Regions from separate parts of the Streptacidiphilus sp. PAMC 29251 genome, predicted to be linked through region 1. Evidence: riboswitches for the same ligand, from Rfam matches in the RefSeq annotation. Region 1 holds a riboswitch; the other holds the start of a gene.

What was found. Region 1 has a riboswitch for thiamine pyrophosphate ahead of ACXKR8_RS26445 (purine-cytosine permease family protein). Riboswitches for the same ligand answer to the same signal wherever they lie in the genome.
Region 2: linked by a shared signal. The riboswitch ahead of thiO (glycine oxidase ThiO) and the one ahead of ACXKR8_RS26445 (purine-cytosine permease family protein) in region 1 are both predicted to bind thiamine pyrophosphate.

The regions. Positions count from the first base shown of each region.
Region 1 covers NZ_CM135725.2:5,589,792-5,600,067, forward strand. The annotation lists gene ACXKR8_RS26420 (glycosyltransferase) at 118-900, opposite strand; gene ACXKR8_RS26425 (bifunctional DNA primase/polymerase) at 1,305-1,961, shown strand; gene ACXKR8_RS26430 (DUF5926 family protein) at 2,187-3,173, opposite strand; gene ACXKR8_RS26435 (ATP-binding protein) at 3,327-3,887, opposite strand; gene ACXKR8_RS26440 (glycerophosphodiester phosphodiesterase) at 4,161-4,976, opposite strand; gene ACXKR8_RS26445 (purine-cytosine permease family protein) at 5,084-6,460, opposite strand; TPP riboswitch at 6,455-6,568, opposite strand; gene ACXKR8_RS26450 (S1C family serine protease) at 6,943-8,673, shown strand; tRNA gene ACXKR8_RS26455 (tRNA-Ser) at 8,880-8,967, shown strand; gene ACXKR8_RS26460 (transposase) at 10,257-10,276, opposite strand, start outside.
Region 2 covers NZ_CM135725.2:2,793,777-2,804,052, reverse strand. The annotation lists gene pknB (Stk1 family PASTA domain-containing Ser/Thr kinase) at 1-1,219, opposite strand, end outside; gene ACXKR8_RS13085 (thiazole synthase) at 1,332-2,126, opposite strand; gene thiS (sulfur carrier protein ThiS) at 2,136-2,357, opposite strand; gene thiO (glycine oxidase ThiO) at 2,354-3,589, opposite strand; TPP riboswitch at 3,599-3,684, opposite strand; partial or broken gene ACXKR8_RS13070 (NAD(P)/FAD-dependent oxidoreductase) at 3,733-4,966, shown strand; gene ACXKR8_RS13065 (Rv2175c family DNA-binding protein) at 5,006-5,371, shown strand; gene thiE (thiamine phosphate synthase) at 5,368-6,045, shown strand; gene ACXKR8_RS13055 (polyprenyl synthetase family protein) at 6,061-7,182, opposite strand; gene metF (methylenetetrahydrofolate reductase [NAD(P)H]) at 7,346-8,266, shown strand; gene ACXKR8_RS13045 (hypothetical protein) at 8,346-9,122, shown strand; gene ACXKR8_RS13040 (phytoene desaturase family protein) at 9,162-10,276, opposite strand, start outside.

The sequences.
Region 1 (10,276 bases):
ATGTCCAGAACTGCGGGCTGTCGGATGATTGGTGTCATTGCCCGATTCCCCAGCCCAAAAACGTTACCGAATGTGATCGGCCGTCTGTTCGTTTTTCGGGTCATGGCTGACGCCCGGTCAGCGCGAAGCCAGCGCCCGGCGCACCTCGCGGCGTCTGCGGGCTTCCCGCAGCCGGGCGCTGAGCCCCCGGCGGCTGGCCCGGTGGTCCCAGGGGACGGCGACCTCCTGCACCCGGAACCCCTTCCGCAGCAGGTCGATGATCAGACCGGGGCCGGCCCCCGAGCCCTCCGACAGCGGCTCGGCGGCGGTGAAGGCGGCCCTGGTCAGACACAGTTCCGCGGCGAGCGGACGGGTGGCGGCGAAGCCGGTCGCGCGCTCGATGCCCCGGCGTGCGAACCGGGCCGCGCCCCGTACCGCCGCGGCCTCGGCCGGTTCGGCCCCGGCCAGGACCAGATCGGCCGTTCCGGTGCGCACCGGATCCAGCAGCCGGACCGCCTCGGCAGCGCTCTGCTGCAGGTCGGCGTCGAGCAGCAGCAGGTGTCTGGGCGCGGCTCCGGCCAGGTCGACGTCGGCGACCTGGCTGATCCCGCGCAGCAGCGCCGCGGTCCGGCCGACCTTGGTCCCGAGTCGGACCACCACCGCCCCCGACTCCTCGGCGACCCGCGCCGTCGAGTCGGTCGAGGCCGCGTCCACCACGATCACCAGGTCCACCCCCGGCAGCCGGCGCGCGGCGAGCACGGTCAGCGCGATCCGGGAGGCCTCGTTGTGGGCCGGGATCACCACCGCGACGGCCGACGGCGCGTCAGCAGCCGTGGCGGCCACGGCCGCCAGTGGTTCCAGTGGTGGTGGTTCGTCCTGACCGGCCGCCCCGTTGCGTGCCGGTTCCTGCTGCGCATCCATCCCCGGATCGTACGAGTACCGACGCCCCGGTGCGGGCCGTTCCGGACATGCCAACGGGTGCAACTGCCCGGCTGGTCACGGCCAACGGCCTGAACGGTCACGGCCGACGGCACGAACGGTCACGGCCAACGGCCCGGGACGACCCGAACGGTGGAACCGGAACCCGTTCTGCTGCGTCGATCCTGACGATGGGTGACGCTCGACGGGTGACGCGGGAGACCACGCAGAAATTCCTGGGGCAGTGACCAGCTTCCGGGGTACAAGCCTGGTACGGATGGCGGTTCAATCGCCACCCTGCGCCACCCCCTCGCCAGGTTCCAAACGCGCGTCGGGCGTGGTGCGCTTCTTTTTGCGCGAGATCACGTACCGATCCTTGACTGGCTCACGGAAAGGAACGAGTGCTCATGCGCGGGGTCCTCACTGCATTCCTCCGCCGCCGGGAGCGTCCGCTGCTGCTGGCGACGGCGCTGACCTGCGCCGTCGACTGGGACTGGCCGGTGCTGCCCGGCGCCGCCGCCGGCCGGGACGGCTGCGATTGCCCACGTCCCGACTGCCCCACGCCCGGGGCGCATCCGTACGAGCCGTCGCTGCTCGCCGCGACCACCGATCCGCGGATGGTGCGCTGGTGGTGGGGGCGGCGCCCGGACGCGCCGGTGCTGCTCGCCACCGGCGGGCGGGTGTCGGCGGTGAGCCTGCCCGCGGCGGCCGGGGTGCTGGTGCTGGAGTACTTCGACACCCTGCGGATCAGAACCGGTCCGGTGATCGCGACGCCGACCAGGTATGTGCTGCTGGTGGCGCCGTACACGATGCAGGAGTTGGCCGAACTGCTGATCGCCCAGGAGTGGGTGCCGACCAGCCTGCGCTACCACGGCACCGGCGGCTACGCGGTGCTGCCGCCGTCCAGGACCGGGACCGGCGGGGTGCGCTGGGTCCGCGAGCCCGAGCCTGACGAGGCTGACGAGGGATCAGCGGCGCCCTGGCTGCCGGGGGTGGGCCAGCTGATGAGCGCCCTGGTCGCGGCGAGCGCCGCCACCCCGGACGGCGAACGACTGGCCTACTGACCGGGCTGCTGATGAGCGCATAAAAAATGAAGGCTCAGCCGCTGGCGACGGGGGATGCACCAGCGACTGAGCTGTTTAAACCGTAACAAGTTTTCCCGCGCAAGCAAATTCCCCCGGGCCCGCGGAAGGCGGGGAATACCCCTCAGTAGAGGCATTTGTGACACACATCACTGCGCTCTGTCACGGAATGTGCCTGACCGAAAACGAACGGTCAGGAAAGGCCGGTCAGCCCAGCGTGACCTGACGGTTCACCAGGCCCGCGCGCGCCCGGCGCTCGTCCGCGCTGAGGGGCGCGTCCTGCGCCAGCGCGCCGGCCAGCCGCTCGACGAAGGCCGCGGCCGGCTTCTCGCAGTCGTCCGCGGTCATCTCCGAGGGGAGGTCCCACACCGGCACGGTCAGCCCGTGCGCACGGAAGGAGCCGACCAGCTTGGTGCCCTCGCCCAGGCCGGCCTCGTCGGCCGCGGCCAGCCGCGCCAGCGCGTCCAGCAGCGGCTCCTCGGCGTGCGGCATCACCCAGCGCAGGTGGTTCCGGTCCGGCACCGAGCACCAGTAGGCGGTGTCCACCGAGGTCAGCCGGACGGTCGGGATGACCTCGGCGTTGGCGGCCTCCAGCGAGGCGGCGACCTCGCCGGTGGCCGCCTCCGAGTCCTCCAGCCAGTACTCGAAGCCGGTGTGCACGGTCGGCTCGAACGCCGCCGAGGTGTCCAGCAGCTCCTGCAGCCGCGGGGTTCCGGGCGCCGGACGGCGCGGCGGGACGGGCGTGCCCGGCTCGGCCGCGAGCGCCTGCACCAGGGCGTCGGCCAGGTCCCGGCTGATGTCGCCGGAGGAGCTCTGGGTCTGCAGGCCGAGCAGCACGCTGCCGTCCTGGCGGCGCAGGGCCGGCCAGGCCATCGGCAGCACCGTCGCCAGGGTCACCGAGGGAACCTCGCCGGTGGCGCCGGCCAGGGCCTCGGCGGTCAGCGTCAGCGGCACCGTCGCGGCCGGGACCAGCTCGCGCAGCGCGACCCAGTCGCCCTCGCCGGCCAGTCCCTCGAACGGACGCTGCACCAGTTCCTGCACCGCGTGCGAGGCCTCGCGACCGTGGCAGGCCTTGTAGCGGCGGCCCGAACCGCAGGGGCACGCTTCGCGCGCGCCGACGACCGGGATCTCCCCGGTGGCGGCAGCGGTGGACTGGGCGCGCACGGGCGCCTTCTTCGCGGGCTTCTTGGCCATGGTGCGGATTCTCCCGGTGGGGCGGCTCACAACTTTCCGCCCCGAGCCTAGTGGTGCTCAGCCGCCGTCGCGGACGACCGCGGCCGCGCCGGTGTCCCGGCGTCAGCCGGGTGCCCGGTGCGGCTCCGGTGACGGTTTCGGACCCCGCAAGGTTCAGACCGCGCTCGTCGCCGAGTGCTCGGTCTCGCCGCGCCGGGCGTGCCGGGCCCGTACCGGCAGCACCGCCCAGACCGTCACCTCGCCCGGTGCGTCCCTGACGCCCCAGTCGCTCGCCAGCTGTCCGACGATGCCGAGACCCCGGCCGCCGCGCGCGGTGAGCGAAGGGCTGCCGCGCCTGGGACGGGTCGGGCCGCCGCCGTCGGTGACCTCGACCGTGAGCAGCCCGTCGCTGTGCAGCTCCCAGCCGACGACCACCCGCCCGTCGTCGCGGCCGTCCGGGTCGTCGGGATCGTGGTCCTGCTGCTCCGGCACCTGCACCAGCTCGAGTACCGGCACCGGCAGCTGCACCGGTTCCAGCGGCCGGGCATGCCGGCACGCGTTGCTCAGGAGCTCGGAGAGTATGAGGACGGCGTCGTCGATGACGACATCGGGTACCTGCTGACCGGCGAGGTCCTTGCGCAGCCGCCGCCGTGCGGCGCTCACGCATTCCGGACCATGCGGCACGGCCATGGTCGCCGAAGAAGTCGGCACATCTCGCGCTACCACCAGCGCCACCCCCGGACCTCCTCCTCAGCTGTCAACCAGGATGTGAATGCCCGGTGCGAGCACAGCGGAAACGAGAATAGAAGGACCGCAACCAGCCTTCTTGGCACAACAAATCGAACCCTCGGCACTCATTTCACTAAGCGTAGCCAGGCCGTCACTGAGGGTTTATCAAGGGTGGTGAAGAATGGCGATCCGGGGGATATTCCAGCCATTCCGGTGCGCCCGCGTACGCCCGCCGGGCCTCGGTCAGATCGCGCTCTCCCGGACTTCGTATCGTGGGTACTAACGCCCCAGCTGGTCAAGTACCTGGCGCGGATGATTGGTGATGATGGCCTCCACGCCCAGCCGCAGGCACAGCTCCACGTCCTCGGGACGGTCCACCGTCCAGACGTGCACCCGGTGCCCGGCGCGGTGCAGCGCGGCCACGTACCCGGGGTTCTCCCGGACCAGCGTGATGCCCGGGCCGGCGATCCTGGCCCCGTAGGGGAGGCTGCCGTCCCGGAAGCGCAGGGGTACCCGTTCGGTCAGGTAGACGGTGGGGACGGCGGGCGCCAGCTCGCGCACCCGGCGCAGCGAGAGCTGGGAGAAGCTCATGATCCGGACCGGGGAGCGCTCGCCGGTGCTGGGGGTGACCAGATCGAATCGGTGCAGCAGTTCGAGGAGTTTGCGCTCCACGAGGCCCGCGTAACGGGTGGGGTGCTTGGTCTCGATGGCGAGCTCGACCCGTCGGCCGGAGCTGGTGGCCAGCTCCAGCAGCCGCTCCAGGGTGAGTACGGCGGTGTGCTCCTCGTCGGCCCAGTCGACCGGGTCGCCCTTCCAGGAACCGAAATCCAGTTCGGACAGCTGGGCCAGCTCCAGCGTCGACACCACCCCCCGGCCGTTGGAGGTCCGGTCGACCGTCCGGTCGTGCACACAGACCAGATGGCCGTCGGCGGTGAGCCGGACATCGCACTCGAGGGCGTCGGCGCCCTGGTCGATGGCCAGCTTGTAGGCCGCGAGGGTGTGCTCGGCGAAGGTGCCGGAGGCGCCCCGATGGGCGACGACACGTGTGGCCTGGCGGTTGGGAAGGACAACCGGGGTGAGTCGAACGTTGGACACGGCACCACGATAAATCGTCCGCGGCCCGGACCCCGGCTGTCCCAGGTGAACAGTGGCCAGGTGTCCGGTTAACGACCCTGCTCAGTGGCCCTGTTCGACGGCCGGGGTCAGTGACCCTTGCGGAGCAGCGGGGTCAGCGCCCAGGTGAGCAGCGCGGGGACGGCGAAGGAGAACAGCGACGCCGAGGTCCACACCTGCGGCTGGAAGTGCAGCGCGTGCTGCGCATGGGCCCAGAACGTCGGCCACCAGCTCGCCCAGCCGGTCAGCTCGGCCGGGTAGATCAGCTGATAGACCACGAAGCCCACCGCCCAGGGCACCAGCGTCAGCCAGCGGGTAGGCGCGTCCTCGCTGAGATCCCAGCCTCCCTCCCGCTTCCCCGCGCCGAAGAAGAAGTCCACCGCCAGGACCGCCGACAGCGGCACGAACACCGCCCCGATCAGGCCGAGGAACGCCTCGTACCCGCTGAAGTCGGTGACCAGCAGTGCCAGCCCGGTGACCAGCGCGCCCAGGCCGACGGTCAGGATCCGGCGGTCGACCCTCGGGAAGAGGTTCTGCACCGACATGGCCGTCGAGTAGACGTTGGCGAAGGACTGGTCCGCCTCCCGCAGCACCAGCACGGCGAAGAACAGCCAGCCCGCGGTGATCCCCATAAAGGTGGTGAAGATCTTGTCGGCGTCGCCGCCCACCTGGAGCAGCGCGATCAGCCCGACCAGGTAGCACCAGACCTGGGAGAGGGTGTAGCCGCTGAACGCGCCCCAGAAGGAGCTGCGGGTGCTCTTCGCGTGCCGGGTGTAGTCGGCGGCCAGCGGCACGAAGGAGATGGAGACCGCGATCACCGAGTCCACGGCCGGCAGGAAGCCGGACCAGCTGCCGTCCTTGGGCGCGGGCACGCCGCGGCGCAGCAGCTCCACCGTGAAGAACAGCATGGCGATGCCGACCGCGACCGCCACGTACTTGCGCAGCACGGCGATGGAGCCCAGCGGACGGATCGTCATCGCGGTGGTCAGCGCCCCGGCGGCCAGCACGTACAGCCAGTGCGGGCCGCCGTCGAAGAGCGCGTTGGCGCCCATCGCGATCACGGTCAGCTCGAACACGCCCCAGCCCAGGCACTGGACGATGTTGAGCACCGTCGGGAGGTAGGAGAGCCGGGTGCCGAACAGGCCGCGCAGGATCGCCATCGCCGGCGCACCGGCCCGGGTGCCGATCACCGCGGCGATGCCCAGCATCAGCGAGCCGATCACCGTGCCGACCACGACCGCGGTCAGCGCGGCCGGGATGGAGAGGTTCTTCCCGTTGACCACCAGGACGGTCGCCGCGCTCTGAAAGCCGATCAGGCTGACGCCGAGATTGGTCCAGAACGCGGCCTGGTCCCGGAAGCCGAGGGCGCGCGGCGGCCTGGTGTCGAGGGTGAGCGGGGCTTCGGCCCGAACATCGGAGGGTCCCTGTTCGAGGACAGGGGGAGGGGAAGATGAAACGGACGTCACGACGCTCTCAGCTCCCTACGCCGGCATTACCCGGTCAGGTTCAAGCGGTCGGCGCCCCGTTCGGCGCCCTCTCAGCCTGGAATGGTCCAAGCTCCCGCGTATGTGTTCGATCGTCATGGTAGGGCCTCCCCACCAGCGGGCCAAGGGCTCCGTCCGCAGCTTGGACGAAGCCCCGGCCGGCGGGCGGAGCCCCGGCGTCGCCTTGGACGAAGCTCCGGCGCTGCCTGGACGAAGCTCCGGCGGCGGCAGCTCGGGGGTCGGGTTGTCCGGGTCCTGCCCGGGTCCTGCCCGGGTCCTGCCCGGGGCCTTGAATGAAACTGGGCTGAGGCGCGGATGAGCGTAGCTGTGGGGTGCCTAAGGAAGCTCTCACATGCATGCGCTATAGATGCGGTCAGGGGAAATAGCCCATGGCTGACCCTTACGATGCCCTGACAACGGGTGGGCAATGCTTGGGACGAAAGTCCCTCAGGAGGAGGTCATTCGTGAGTACCGAGCACGAGGGCGGGTACGCCGGGTCGCAGCAGCCCGCTCCCGCCGACGGGGAAGCCGCGGGGCCGTCCCCCTACGCGCAGGAGCGCGCCGTGCCGACTGACGCCGCGGACGACACCGTCGTCCAGCCGGTCTCACCGCCGGTCGACCCGACGCTCGCGGGTTTCCCGCCGCCGTCCGTCCAGCAGCCGTCCGCTCAGCAGTCCTTCGCCGAGCAGCCTTCCGCTCAGCAGCCCTATGCCGAGCAGCCTTCCGCTCAGGCGCCGACCGCCCAGCTGCCGGTTGCCGCAGGTGCCGCGGCCGGCACACCCGCCGTCCCGGAGGCTCCCGCCTTCCCGCCGGCCCCGGTCCAGGCCGCGCACCCCGAGCAGCCCTATGCCAAGTCGCAGCCCTCAGCCCAGTCGCAGCCCCAGCCTCCGGCCTTCCCGGCGGACGCTCCGGTGTACCCGCAGCAGCCCCCGGCCTACGGCTCCGCCGAGCAGCCCCCGGCCTACGGTGGCGAGCAGCCCCCGAACCAGCCCCCGCCGCCGTACGGCGGATACCCGGCTGCGGCCTACCCCACGCCGGGCGAGGGCCCGTACGGCCCCTACGGCACCACGCCGCCGCGCAAGAAGCGCCGCGGCGGTCTGCTGGCGCTGCTCGCCGTGACCGCGCTGGTCGCGGGCGGCATCGGCGGCGGCATCGGGGCCGCGGTGGAGACCCACAACAGCTCCAACGGCACCACCAGCGTGTCCTCCAGCCCCGACCCCAAGGCGCTCAGCCGGTCGCCCAACAGCATCGCCGGCATCGCGGCGAAGGCGCTGCCCAGCGTGGTGACCATCTCGGCGAGCAACTCGCAGGAGTCCGGCACCGGAACCGGCTTCGTCTTCGACACGGCCGGCCACATCCTCACCAACAACCACGTGGTCGCCCCCTCGGACAACGGCGGCAAGCTGTCGGTGAAGTTCTCCGACGGCACCAGCTACCCGGCGACCATCGTCGGCCGCGCCTCCGGCTACGACGTCGCGGTGATCAAGATCGACGGAACGCCGAAGAAGCCGCTGGTGCCGCTGGCCCTCGGCAACTCCGACGCGGTCGCGGTGGGCGACACCACGATCGCCATCGGCGCCCCGTTCGGCCTGTCCGGGACGGTCACCTCCGGCATCATCAGCGCCAAGAACCGCCCGGTCGCCTCCGGCGACGAGACCGGCGCGCAGACCTCGTACATGAACGCGCTGCAGACCGACGCCTCGATCAACCCGGGCAACTCCGGCGGTCCGTTGATGAACGCCTCCGGGCAGGTCATCGGCATCGACTCGGCGATCCAGTCGACCGGGCAGAACAGCGACACCGGTGCCCAGTCCGGCAGCATCGGCCTGGGCTTCGCGATCCCGATCAACCAGGCCAGTTGGGTCGCCCAGCAGCTGATCAAGACCGGCAAGCCGACCTACCCGATCATCGGTGTGCTGCGCGACGACACCTACCAGGGCGCCGGCGCCAAGATCGCCACCGCCCCGGTCCAGGGCACCCCGGCGATCACCCCCGGCGGCCCCGCCGACAAGGCCGGCCTCAAGGCCGGCGACATCATCACCGAGCTCGGCGGCGTCCAGATCGACAGCGGTCCGACGCTGGTCAGCGAGATCTGGTCGCACCACCCCGGCGACGTCGTCACCGTCACCTACACCCGCGACGGCAAGCCCCACACCACCAGCGTCACCCTGGGCTCCCGCGTGGGCGACCAGTAGGGCCGGGGCGAGTAGGCGGCCCGGACGGCACCCGCCCACCGCAGGGCAGCACCACCCCGTCCCACCGCAGCGCCGCTCCACCCGCCCCACCGCAGCGCCCGGCCCCGTACGTCACCCGGCACCACCGCCGTACGGGGCCAATTGCTTCCCCAACAGCCCCCGACTCATGAGAAGATCCCTGAGCGCGGATCTCACCACCCGCGCAAGGAGAGCTGCCCGAGCGGCCTAAGGGAACAGTCTTGAAAACTGTCGTGCGGTAACCCCGTACCGAGGGTTCGAATCCCTCGCTCTCCGCAGATCAGAACACGCAGGTCGGGGTGGGTCTCGGATGAATTCCGATACCCATCCTTTTCGATTTCCATCCCATGGGCGTTCAATTCGTGCCGCGTTGATCCAGTGTGCGGGGACTATGCGGGGACTGGATCCGGGCTGGTCGCGGACCTAACGGTGCCGGCCGCTGCCCGGTTTGGATGGGTTCCGGGGACTGGACGGGGCGTCCAGGAACCTGCTATGAGCGCGGGTTGTGGTCGGGGGTTTCCACGGGCCTGTCCATAGGGGTGTCCACGGGGGCGTCGGGTGCCTGGTGGCGACGGCCTTGCGCGGAAGCGGCCAGCTGCCCCACCTGGGCGTCGTCACGGCCGTTGACGTGTGGCTCCCAAGCCGATTGAGCGGGCTGGGACGACCTGCGACTGGCTGATTGAGGTACCCGCTGTAGGGGCGGCGGACGATGGTGTTGCGTCTGTCTGTGTGGATGAATCGGGGCTCATGGTGCAGCGGCTGCGTCGCTTGGTCGCCCGGCACACGGAGGCGGCACCGGTGCCCGGTGGGGAAGAGGGGGTGGTGTTTCGCCTATTCCAGGTCACGAGGCTGACGCCCGGGGCCCATTCCAGGGCCACCCCCTTGGTCGCGGCATCCCAGAGCTGGGGTTCTCAGAGCGTGGTGGTGAACCATGCTGTAGCTCGATGAGCTGCGGTTTTATGGGCGGGTGGGTGTGGTAGCGGTCGGGTCGGGGCAGCTAGCGGACGGTTGATTCTGTCCGGCGAGGTGTGCGGTGCCGTCGGTGATTGCTCTGCTGGAGTGTCGTGAAGCGCGGGCGCGAGAAGAGCTCGAGTCCTGGCTGGAGGCGGTGCGGGAGGCCGAGGAGCACGCTGCCGCGGCGCGGCAGCGTGTGGACCACGCGTGTATCGCCCGCGAGGAGGTGATGCGCGCGTTGGCTGAGGAGGGTGAGGGTTCCACCCGGCGCGTGGAGGGCGGCCCGGGACCGGAGTTCGTGCAGGTCAGGGCAGATGACTTGTCGTCAGTGCTTGCGGCGGGAGAGCCGCTGGCGGTGGGGACGGGTGTGGGTGCGGGTCGTGATCCGCGGCCGCCGACATGGCGGGCCGGCCTAGACGGGGACATGTTGTCGGGGGTCTACCGGCAGGTCTTCGCGGTGGCTGCCGCAGCGCCGGGGCCGGTGACCGTGCAGGAGCTGACGCGGGCGCTGGGGCGGGATGCGGCGCGGATGAACGAGGTGGAGAAGGTGCGGCACCGCGCCTATGCGCTGGAGGCGCGCGGTTGGCTGCTGCGCGAGCGCGGCGGGGTGTTCAGGGCAGTGACGACTCCA
Region 2 (10,276 bases), 2.8 Mb from region 1:
TGAAGTCCTGCTGGACCCTGACCGTCAGGCCGTCGTCCTGCAGCGTCTTCACCGCGGTGTCCCGGCTCTGGCCGAGCACGCTCGGCAGCTGCATGTAGAGGCCGTTCCAGGCCCAGCCCGCGCCGCCGACGATCAGGGCGACCGCGAGCAGCACCGACACCGGCAGCACCCAGCCGCGGCGCCGCCGCTGCCGCTGCGGACGGCGGTTCGCCCGCGGCTGCCGCGGGCCCGGGTCCACCGGCTGGGCGTGCCGGGGCATCACCAGGTCCGGCGGCAGCTGCTGCATGATGCTGGTGTGCTCCACCGGGGGCGGCGTGCCGGGGTACGGCGGGAGCGGGGCGGGGAGGCCGGGGTCGGCGTCCAGCTGGGCCGGGGTCAGCTCGCGCCGGACGTGCTGCAGCACGGCCAGCAGCTCGGCCGCGTCGGCCGGTCGGCGGGCGGCGTCCCGCGCCGCGGCGGCGGTCACTATCGCGTCCAACTGCCCGGCCAGGCCCGGGACCAGCGTCGAAGGCGCCGGCACGTCCGTGCTGAGGTGCTGGTAGATGACCTGCATCGGGCTCTCGCCGGTGTACGGCTTGCGGCCGGTCAGCATCTCGAACATCAGGATGCCGCAGGCGTAGACATCGGTGCGCGGGTCGGTCGCGCCCTGCTCGATCTGCTCCGGGGCGAGGTAGGAGACCGTGCCCATCACCTGCCCGGTGGTGACCGAGCTCTCCCCGCTGACCGCCCGGACCAGCCCGAAGTCGGTGACCTTGACCCGGCCGTCCTCGGTCAGCAGCACGTTCTCCGGCTTCACGTCCCGGTGCACCAGACCGGCCCGGTGGGCCGCGCCGAGACCGGCCAGGATCGGCTCCAGGATGTCCAGCACCGTACGCGGCGTCAGCGCGCCCCGGTCCCGCATCAGGTCGCGCAGGGTCCAGCCGGGCACGTACTCCATCGCCAGGAACACCGCGTCGCCGTCGGCGCCCTGGTCGTAGACGTTGACCACGTTGGGGTGCGCCAGTCGGGCCACCGCCTTGGCCTCGCGGATGAAGCGGGCGGTGAACTCGGGATCGCCGGCCAGCCCGGGGTGCATCACCTTCAGCGCGACCACCCGGTCCAGCCGGGTGTCGAGGCCCCGGTAGACGGTGGCCATGCCGCCGACGGCGATGCGCTGCTCGACCCGGTAGCGGGCGTCGAGCATCCGCCCGAGGAGTGGGTCGTGCAGCGTGGTGTCCATCCCACGGAGTTTACGGGCCTTTGTGGCGGCTCCGGGCGTACCGACAGCGCAGTTGTTGCCGTACCGCTACGAACCGGGCCGCGCGGCCGGCGTCCTGCTCTCCGGCCCCGGCCTAGAACGCCGGGGCCTCCGGGTCGAACTCGGCCCGGCCCGCCATCGGCGAGGACGCCTCGGCGTGGAAGCGGCGCGGGATGCGGCCGGCCCGGAAGGCCAGCCGGCCGGCCTCGACGGCGTGCCGCATCGCCTCCGCCATCAGCGCCGGCTCCCGGGCCCGGGTGACGGCGGTGGCCAGCATCACCGCGGCGCAGCCCAGCTCCATCGCCAGCGCCGCGTCCGAGGCGGTGCCGGCGCCCGCGTCCAGGATCACCGGGACGCCGGCCCGCTCCACGATCAGCTGGAAGTTGTGCGGGTTGCGGATGCCCATCCCGGAGCCGATCGGGGAGCCCAGCGGCATCACCGCCGCGCAGCCCACGTCCTCCAGCTTCCGGGCCAGCACCGGGTCGTCGTTGGTGTAGGGGAGGACGGTGAAGCCGTCGTCGACCAGGGTCTCGGCGGCGTCCAGCAGTTCGATCGGGTCGGGCAGCAGGGTGCGCTCGTCGGCGACCACTTCGAGCTTGATCCAGGTGGTGCCCAGCGCCTCGCGGGCCAGCCGGGCGGTGAGCACGGCCTCGCCCGCGGTGAAGCAGCCGGCGGTGTTGGGCAGCACCTGGATGTCGTTGCGCCGCAGCACCTCCAGGACGGAGCCGCGGGCGGAGGGGTTGATCCGGCGCATGGCGACGGTGGTCAGCTCGGTCCCGGACAGCTGCAGCGCCTGCTCCAGCACCTCCAGGCTGGGCGCGCCGCCGGTGCCCATGATCAGTCGGGAGCTGAAGCTGCGGTCGGCGATGGTGAGGGTGTCGTCGGACATGACGCGTGCTCAGCCTCCCTGGACGGCGGTGAGGATCTCGACCCGGTCGTCGGCGGCGAGCGGGGTGGCCGGCCAGGCGCCGCGCGGCACCACCGACTCGTTGACGGCGGCGGCCACGCCCGAGGGCGCGGCGCTGAGCTCGGCGACGACCTCGGCGAGGGTGGTGCCGGGGGCGATGTCGCGGGGGGCGCCGTTGACACGGATGGACAGGGTGGTCATCGGGGTGGTCATCGGGAGGCCTCCGGGACGGCAGGAACGGGGTTGCGGCCGGCCGTGGTGAACCGGGCCGGGGTGAACGCGGCGGCTTCGGGCGGGAGTTGACCGGTGGTCAGATAGTCGGCGATGGCGTCGGCGGTGACCGGGGTGAGCAGCACCCCGTTGCGGTGGTGCCCGGTCGCGGCGACCAGCCCGGGCAGCGCGGTCGGGCCGAGCAGCGGCGCGTTGTCGGGGGTGCCGGGCCGCAGCCCGGAACCGGTCTCGACCAGCGGCAGCTCGGTGATCCCGGGCATCAGCTCGTGCGCGTCCCGGAGCAGCTCGTACACCCCGCCGGCGGTGACGGTGGTGTCGTAGCCCTGCTCCTCCATGGTCGCGCCGACGACCAGCTCGCCGTCCTCGCGCGGGACCAGGTAGAGGTGCGTGCCGCGGACCACCGCGCGCAGATTGCGGGACAGGAAGGGTCCGCCGGGCAGCGGGGCGCCCGCGGTGGTGGTCATCCGCAGCCGCAGGATCTGGCCCTTGACCGGCCGCACCGGCAGCTGCGCCGCGGCCGGGAGGCCGGGGATCGCGCCGGACCAGCTGCCGGCCGCGAGCACGGTCTGCCCGGCGCCGAGCGCGGTGCCGTCCTCGGCCAGCGCGCCGGTGACCCGGTCCGCCGCCGGGGTCAGCTCGATCCGGGCGGCCCGGGAGCGGTGGATCCGCACGCCGGCCCCGAGGCAGGCCGCCAGCAGCGCCGCGCCCAGCCGCCGTCCGTCCACCTGGTGGTCCCCGGCCACCAGCAGGCCGCCGCGCACGGACGGGGCCAGCATCGGCTCCAGCCGACGGCACTCGCGGCCGGTCAGCCACTCCGCCGTCAGGCCCAGCCGCTGCTGGAAGGCATGCACCTCGCGCAGCTCGGCCCGGTCGTCGGCGTCCAGCGCCACGGCCAGCGTTCCGCAGGCGCGGTAGCCGGTGGACAGCCCGGTCAGCGCCTCCAGCTCGGCGGCGAAGGCGGCGTAGCGCCGGTTGGAGGCGATGCCGAGCCGCAGCAGCTCCTCCTCGCCGTACTGCAGCTCGGTCACCGGGGCGAGCATCCCGGCGGCGACCTGGTTGGCGCCCCGGCCCGGGTCCGGGTCGAGGACGGTGACGGTGAGGCCGCGCTGGGCGGCGCGCCAGGCGGTGGCGAGACCGATCACGCCGCCGCCGACGACCAGCACATCGCTGGCCCGTTCGGTTTGATGGGAGTCGGTTCCATGGGCACGTGGCACTGCGGCGCGCTCCCTTCGCCGGCATGACCCGGATCAGGTTCGGACGGTCGGAGGCCGAGTGCCTCCCTCTCAGCCCGGTACGCCGGGCTCCCGCGGGTTGTCCGGTCCACTCTAGTCGGGGTCCGCGCCCGTACAGTGACGGGATGCAGATCGTGGTGGTGGGGGCCGGGATGGCCGGAGTGCAGACGGCGATGGCCCTGCGCGGGCACGGGTACCAGGGCGGGCTGGCCCTGGTCGGCGCGGAGGCGCACCTCCCGTACGACCGGCCGCCGCTGTCCAAGGACGTCCTGCTCGGAAAAGCCGAGAACTCCCGGCTCGAAGTGGACTACGGCGGCCTCGGCATCGACCTGCTGCTCGACCGGACCGCCACCGGCCTTGACCTGGACCGCCGCCGGCTGCTGACCGACGCCGGCGAGCTGGCGTACGACCGGCTGGTGCTGGCCACCGGGGCCCGGGCGATCGCCCTGCCGGGGCAGCCCGCCGCTGCCCATCTGCTGCGCACCCACGACGACGCGGTCGCGCTCAGGGCCGCGCTGCGCCCGGGCGCGCGGCTGGTGGTGGTCGGCGCCGGCTGGATCGGCGCCGAGGCCGCGACCGCGGCCAGGACCCTCGACTGCGAGGTCACCGTGGTCGAGGCGGCCCCGGAACCGCTGGCCGGAGCACTGCCCGCCGAGGTCGGCGCGCTGATGCGGCGCTGGTACGCCGAGGCTGGGGTGGACCTGCGGACCAGCACCGCCGTCGGCGGGATCGTGGACTCCGAGCAGCGGCTCGAAGGGGTCGGCGGCAGCGCGGTGCTGCTCACCGACGGCACTGAGCTGGACGCCGACGCCGTGGTGGTCGGCATCGGCGCCCGCCCGGACACCGGCTGGCTGGCCGGCTCCGGCATCGACCTGGACGACCGCGGCGCGGTGGCGGCCGACTCCGCGCTGCGCGCCTCCGCGGACGGGGTGTTTCGCGGTCGGCGACTGCGCCTCCTTCCCGTCCGCCCGCTACGGCGCCCGGCTGACCGTGCACCACTGGGACAACGCACTGAAGGGGGCCAGGGTGGCCGCGGCCAACGCCCTGAGCAGCGGCGGCCCCGAGGGCGACCTGGTGTACGACCCGGTGCCCTACTTCTGGTCCGAGCAGTTCGGTCGGATGGTCCAGTACGCGGGCCACCACGGCCCCGGCGACGAGCTGCTCTGGCGCGGCGACCCCGGCGGCGACGGCGGCTGGGGCGTGCTGTGGCTGCGCGGGGACGTCCCGGTGGCGCTGCTCGCCGTGGACCAGCCCCGCGACCTGGCCCAGGGACGGCGGCTGATCGAGCGCGGAACGCCGCTGGACCGGTCCCGCGCGGCCGATCCCGCGGTGCCGCTGAAGGCCGCCGTCCGGGCCTGATGGTGCGCGGGAGCGGTCCGGGATGGCAGGCTTGGGGGTGTGAGCCAGATTGATCCCAAAATTGACGCCCTGATTCCCGCCTGGATGAACGTCCCCGAGATCGCCGAGCAGTGGGGCCTGATCGTGACGAAGGTCCGCCGTCTCGTCGACGACGGCACGATCCTCGCCGTCCGCCGCGGTGAGAACAACGCCCTGATGGTCCCGGCCGCCTTCATCGGCGAGCGCGGCACCGTCAAGGGCATCACCGGCCTGGTGACCCTGCTCCGCGACAGCGGCTTCTCCGACGAGGAGATGCTGGAGTGGCTGTTCACCGACGACCCCTCGCTGCCCGGCACCCCCGCGCAGGCCCTCAACGAGAACCGCGGCACGGAGGTCAAGCGCCGGGCGCAGGCGATGGCCCTGTGAGCGGCTCGGTGGGCGGTGCCGCCGCGCGGGAGGCCCTGGCCGGGGCCCGGCTCTACCTCTGCACCGACGCGCGCCGGGAGCAGGGCGACCTGGCCGAGTTCCTGGACGCGGTGCTGGCCGGCGGGGTGGACATCGTCCAGCTGCGGGACAAGGGCCTGGAGGCCCGGCACGAGCTGGCGGCGCTGGAGGTCTTCGCCGACGCCTGCCGCCGGCACGGCCGGCTGCTCGCGGTGAACGACCGCGCCGACGTAGCCCACGCCGCCGGTTCCGACGTGCTGCACCTGGGCCAGGACGACCTGCCGGTCGCCGCCGCCCGCGCCGTGCTCGGCCCCGACGTGCTGATCGGCCGCTCCTGCCACGCCGAGGCGGAGGTGGACGCGGCGCTGGTGGAACCCGGTGCCGACTACTTCTGCACCGGCCCGGTCTGGCCCACCCCGACCAAGCCGGGTCGGCACGCGCCGGGCCTCGGCCTGGTCGAGTACGCCGCCAAGCAGCAGCCGCAGCTGGCACCGGACCGCCCCTTCTTCGCCATCGGCGGCATCGACCCGGGCAACCTGGACCAGGTCCTGGACGCCGGCGCCCGCCGCATCGTGGTCGTCCGCGCCCTCACCGCAGCAGCCGACCCGCACGCCGCCGCGGTCGACCTGTCCCGCCGCGTCCGCGAACGCGACTGAACCCGGGCAACTGCGCTAGTACCGCCGGGCCGTTGCCGCGTCGGCGAGGCTGCGGAGGACCCGGCGGGCCTTGGGGTCGGCCAGGGGGGCGGCGTCCAGGGCGGTGAGGGCCTCCGTCAGCAGGCGGGTGATCCTGGCCTCGACCCGGTCCGGCGCGCCGCTGCGGGTGATCGCTCCGCGCAGCAGCTCCAGCCGCGGCTGGTCCAGGTCGGGGGCGCCCAGCAGTTCGTCCAGCAGCCGGGCGTCGGCGCTGCCGCAGTGCGCCAGGGCCTCGGCCACCAGCAGGGTCCGCTTGCCCTCGCGCAGGTCGTCCCCGGCCGGCTTGCCGGTCAGGACCGGGTCGCCGTAGACGCCGAGCAGGTCGTCGCGCAGCTGGAACGCCTCGCCCAGCGGCAGCCCGAACGCCGCGTAGGCGCTGGTCAGGGCCGGTTCCGCAGCGGCCAGCAGGCCGCCGATCTGGAGCGGGCGCTCGACCGTGTACTTCGCCGCCTTGAAGTGGATCACCGTCCGGGCCCGCTCGATCGCCCCGTCGGCGGCCGCGGAGGCAGGCTCCAGCAGGTCCAGGTACTGGCCGGCCATCACCTCGGTCCGCATCAGGTCGAACAGCGGTTTGGCCCGGCGGACCGCGGCCAGGTCGAGACCGCAGTCCCAGACCAGCTCGTCGCACCAGACCAGCAGCAGATCCCCGAGCAGCACCGCGCTGGCCGCCCCGTACTGCGCGCCGTCGCCGCGCCAGCCCTGCCGGGCGTGCAGCGACTCGAAGCGCCGGTGCACGGACGGCAGCCCGCGCCGGGTGTCGCTGCGGTCGATCAGGTCGTCGTGCACCAGCGCGGCGGCCTGCAGCAGCTCCAGCGCCGCACAGGCGGTGACCGCGCCCTCGTCGGCGGCCCCGCCGCCGGCCCCGCGCCAGCCCCAGTAGCAGAACGCCGGGCGCAGCCGCTTGCCGCCCCGCACCAGCTCCCGCACCGCCTCGGCGACCGGGGCCAGCTCCGGCGAGATCGCCGCGAGCACCGCGTCCTGGCGGTCCAGGAACCGGGCCAGCGCCGCGTCCACCCGGGAACGCAGCCGTTCCTCGTCGACGGGGCTGCCCGGCCTGCGGGCGACGTCGAGGGGGGACGGGGGGAAGGTGAGGGACACCGGCGGGCTCCGAGCAGTGCAGGGGCAGCCAGCGTAACGCGGGAGGTCCCTGGGACCGGTGCGCAGCCCCCGGCAGAACGCCAGGTCGGCGCGGTGGCGGGGGCGGTACCAGTGGGCGGACGGACATTTCTGAAACCGTGCGCGTCGCGGATAATCTCGCTTTATGGCCTTCGGTACCTCCAGCACCCGCAGCGACGGAGCACTCTCGATCCGCGAACTCCTCGCGCGGGGCAGCCGCTCCTACTCCTTCGAGTTCATGCCGCCGCGCTCGGCGGAGGCCGAGGTCGGGCTGTGGAAGGCGATCCGGCAGCTGGAGGCACTGTCGCCGACCTTCGTCTCGGTGACCTACGGCGCCGGCGGCTCCACCCGCGGCCGTACCGTCAACATCACCGGCCGGATCACCCAGGAGACGACGCTCACCCCGGTCGCCCACCTCACCGCGGTCGACCACAGCGTCGCCGAGCTGCGCAACATCCTGGGCCACTACGCGGACCAGGGCGTCCGCAACGTCCTGGCGCTGCGCGGCGACCCGCCGGGCGACCCGCTGGGCCCCTGGGTGAAGCACCCCGGCGGTGTGGAGTACGCGGCCGACCTGGTGCATCTGATCAAGGACTCCGGCGACTTCTGCGTCGGCGTCGCGGCCTTCCCCGAGATGCACCCGCGCTCGCCGGACTGGGACAGCGACATCCGGCACTTCGTCGACAAGTGCCGGGCCGGCGCCGACTACGCGATCACCCAGATGTTCTTCGACGTGGACGACTACCTGCGGTTCCGCGACCGGGTCGCGGCGGCCGGGTGCGCGACGCCGATCATCCCGGAGATCATGCCGGTCACCACGATCCGCTCGCTGCGCCGCATCCCCGACCTCAGCACCGCCGTCTTCCCGGCCGCGCTGGCGGAGCGGATGCTCGCGGTCGAGGACGACCCCAAGGCGGTCCGGGCGCTCGGGATCGAGCACGCGACCGAGATGTGCCGCCGGCTGATCGCGGAGGATACTCCCGGACTGCACTTCATGACGATGAACTTCTCCACCGTCACCACCGAGATCTACCGGAACCTGGGACTGCACCAGCGCCCGGCCTGAGCCGAGTACCGTGGTTGGGGCCGGTGAACGCCGGCGCAGTTCAGCAGGAGCAGCAGAAGCAGCAGGAAGGTAGGCAATCGTGGGCGTCGTCGGACACGCGGTGCTCTACGTCGCCTTCGCGGTGGTGGCGTTGTGGCTGCTCGGCGAGCTGCTGCTGCAGCACCGGGCCGAACCGCACTGGCGGGCGCTGGCCCTGCTCGGCTTCCTGGTCCTGGTCGGCGGTGTGGTGACCGGCTCGCTGCCGCTGATCGGCGCCGGGGTGGTCGCCTTCGGCATCGGACAGTTCCTGGTCACCCGCTCGGTCAGGACCGGCGGCGGCACGCACTGGTCGCTGCGCGCGGCCGACGGCTCGCTGCCGGGCGCACTGGGCGCGCTGCCGCTGCTCGGCAGCGTCTTCCCGGCGGGCGAGGCCCCGGTCGGAGCCGTCCCGCTGCCCGGCCAGCGGGTCGGCGAGGTCGGCCCGGTGGAACCGCTGGAGGCCGTGCAGCCGGCCTACGGGTACGACCCGGCGCTGGACTACACCGCGGCCGAGTACGTCCAGCCCGAGTACGAGCAGCAGCCCGCCTACACGGCGGAGTACGACTACAGCCAGCAGCAGTACAACGGCTACGACCCGTACCAGCAGCCCCCGCAGCAGCAGCCCGCCTACACGGCGGAGTACGACTACGGCCAGCAGCCCTACTACGGCTACGAGCAGCCACAGCAGCAGCCGCACCAGCCCGTCGGCTACGAGCCCTCCTACGAGGGCTACGACCCGCAGTACCAGCAGCAGGCCTACCCCCCGTACCCGCCCGAACCGCCCGAGCCGCAGCCCGAACCCGACCCCTGGCAGCCCCACCCCCAGCAGTACGGCTGAGCCTGCCTGTTGCGGAGGGCCGGGTTGCGGGGTGCCGGGTTACGGCGTGCCGATCAGTTCTGCGGTGACGGCGGCCGACATGCCCACTCGGGCGAGTCCGCCGCCGGGGTGGGCCGCGCCGCCGATGAGGTAGAGGCCGGGGGTGCCGGTGCGGTTGGGGGCGTGCAGATAGCGGCCGTCCGCCCCGGCCAGTGCCGGTCCTGGGACCGAGCCGCCGGGGGCGCCGGTCCAGCGTTCGGTGTCGGCAGGGGTGTGCACCTCCCGCCACAGCACCCGTTCGCGCAGCTCGGGGGCGGCATGGGCGAGCACGGTGTCGGCGTAGGCCTCGGCGGCGCCGGGGGCGGTCCAGTCGAAGGCCCCGGTGTGGGCGTTGGCCCCGTTGTGCGCGTTCCGCGGGTTGTGCGGGTTGTGCGCGGGCACGGTCACCGTCAGCACCGCGGCCTCGTGTCCGGCCGGGGCGAGGGTGGCGTCGTCCGGGCGCAGCAGCTGGGTGGTGGGCCGGGCGCAGAGCCTGGGGGCGGCGGAGAACAGGGCGTCCAGCTCGTCCTGGCGGTCCGGGGCGTGCACGACCGTGCGGTGCGGCTCGGCCGCCGGGCGCTCGCCGCGCAGGGCGAGCAGCACCGTGAACCGGCCCGGGGACAGGGGCTGTCCTGGGCCCGGCAGGCCGAGCGCGGTCGGGTCGGCGTCGCAGAGCACCGCGTCGGCGTCCAGGGTGCTGCCGTCGGCGAGCAGGACGCCGGTGACCCGCTCGGCGCCGAGCACCCGCTCGACCCGGGTGTCGAAGCGCAGCTCCACCCGGCGCTGCTCGCAGCGCCGCAGCACCGCGTCGGCCAGGGCCCGCATCCCGCCGGTGACGTACCAGACGCCGAAGCTCTGCTCCATGTACGGCAGCACCGCCAGCGAGGCGGGCGCCTGCCTGGGGTCGAGCCCGAAGCGCAGCGCGTACTCGTCCAGCAGCGCGGTCAGGCCGGGGTGCCGCAGCTCGCGGGCGGCCACCTCGGCGGAGCTGCGCGGGGGGCGGGCGGGGCGCGCGAACAGGCCGCGCTTCGCCGGAACGTACGGGTCGCGGTGCAGGGCTGACGGGTCGTCCGGCAGCGGCTCCTCCAGCAGCGGGCGCCTGGTGGCCTCCCACACGCCCCGTCCGCGCTCCAGCA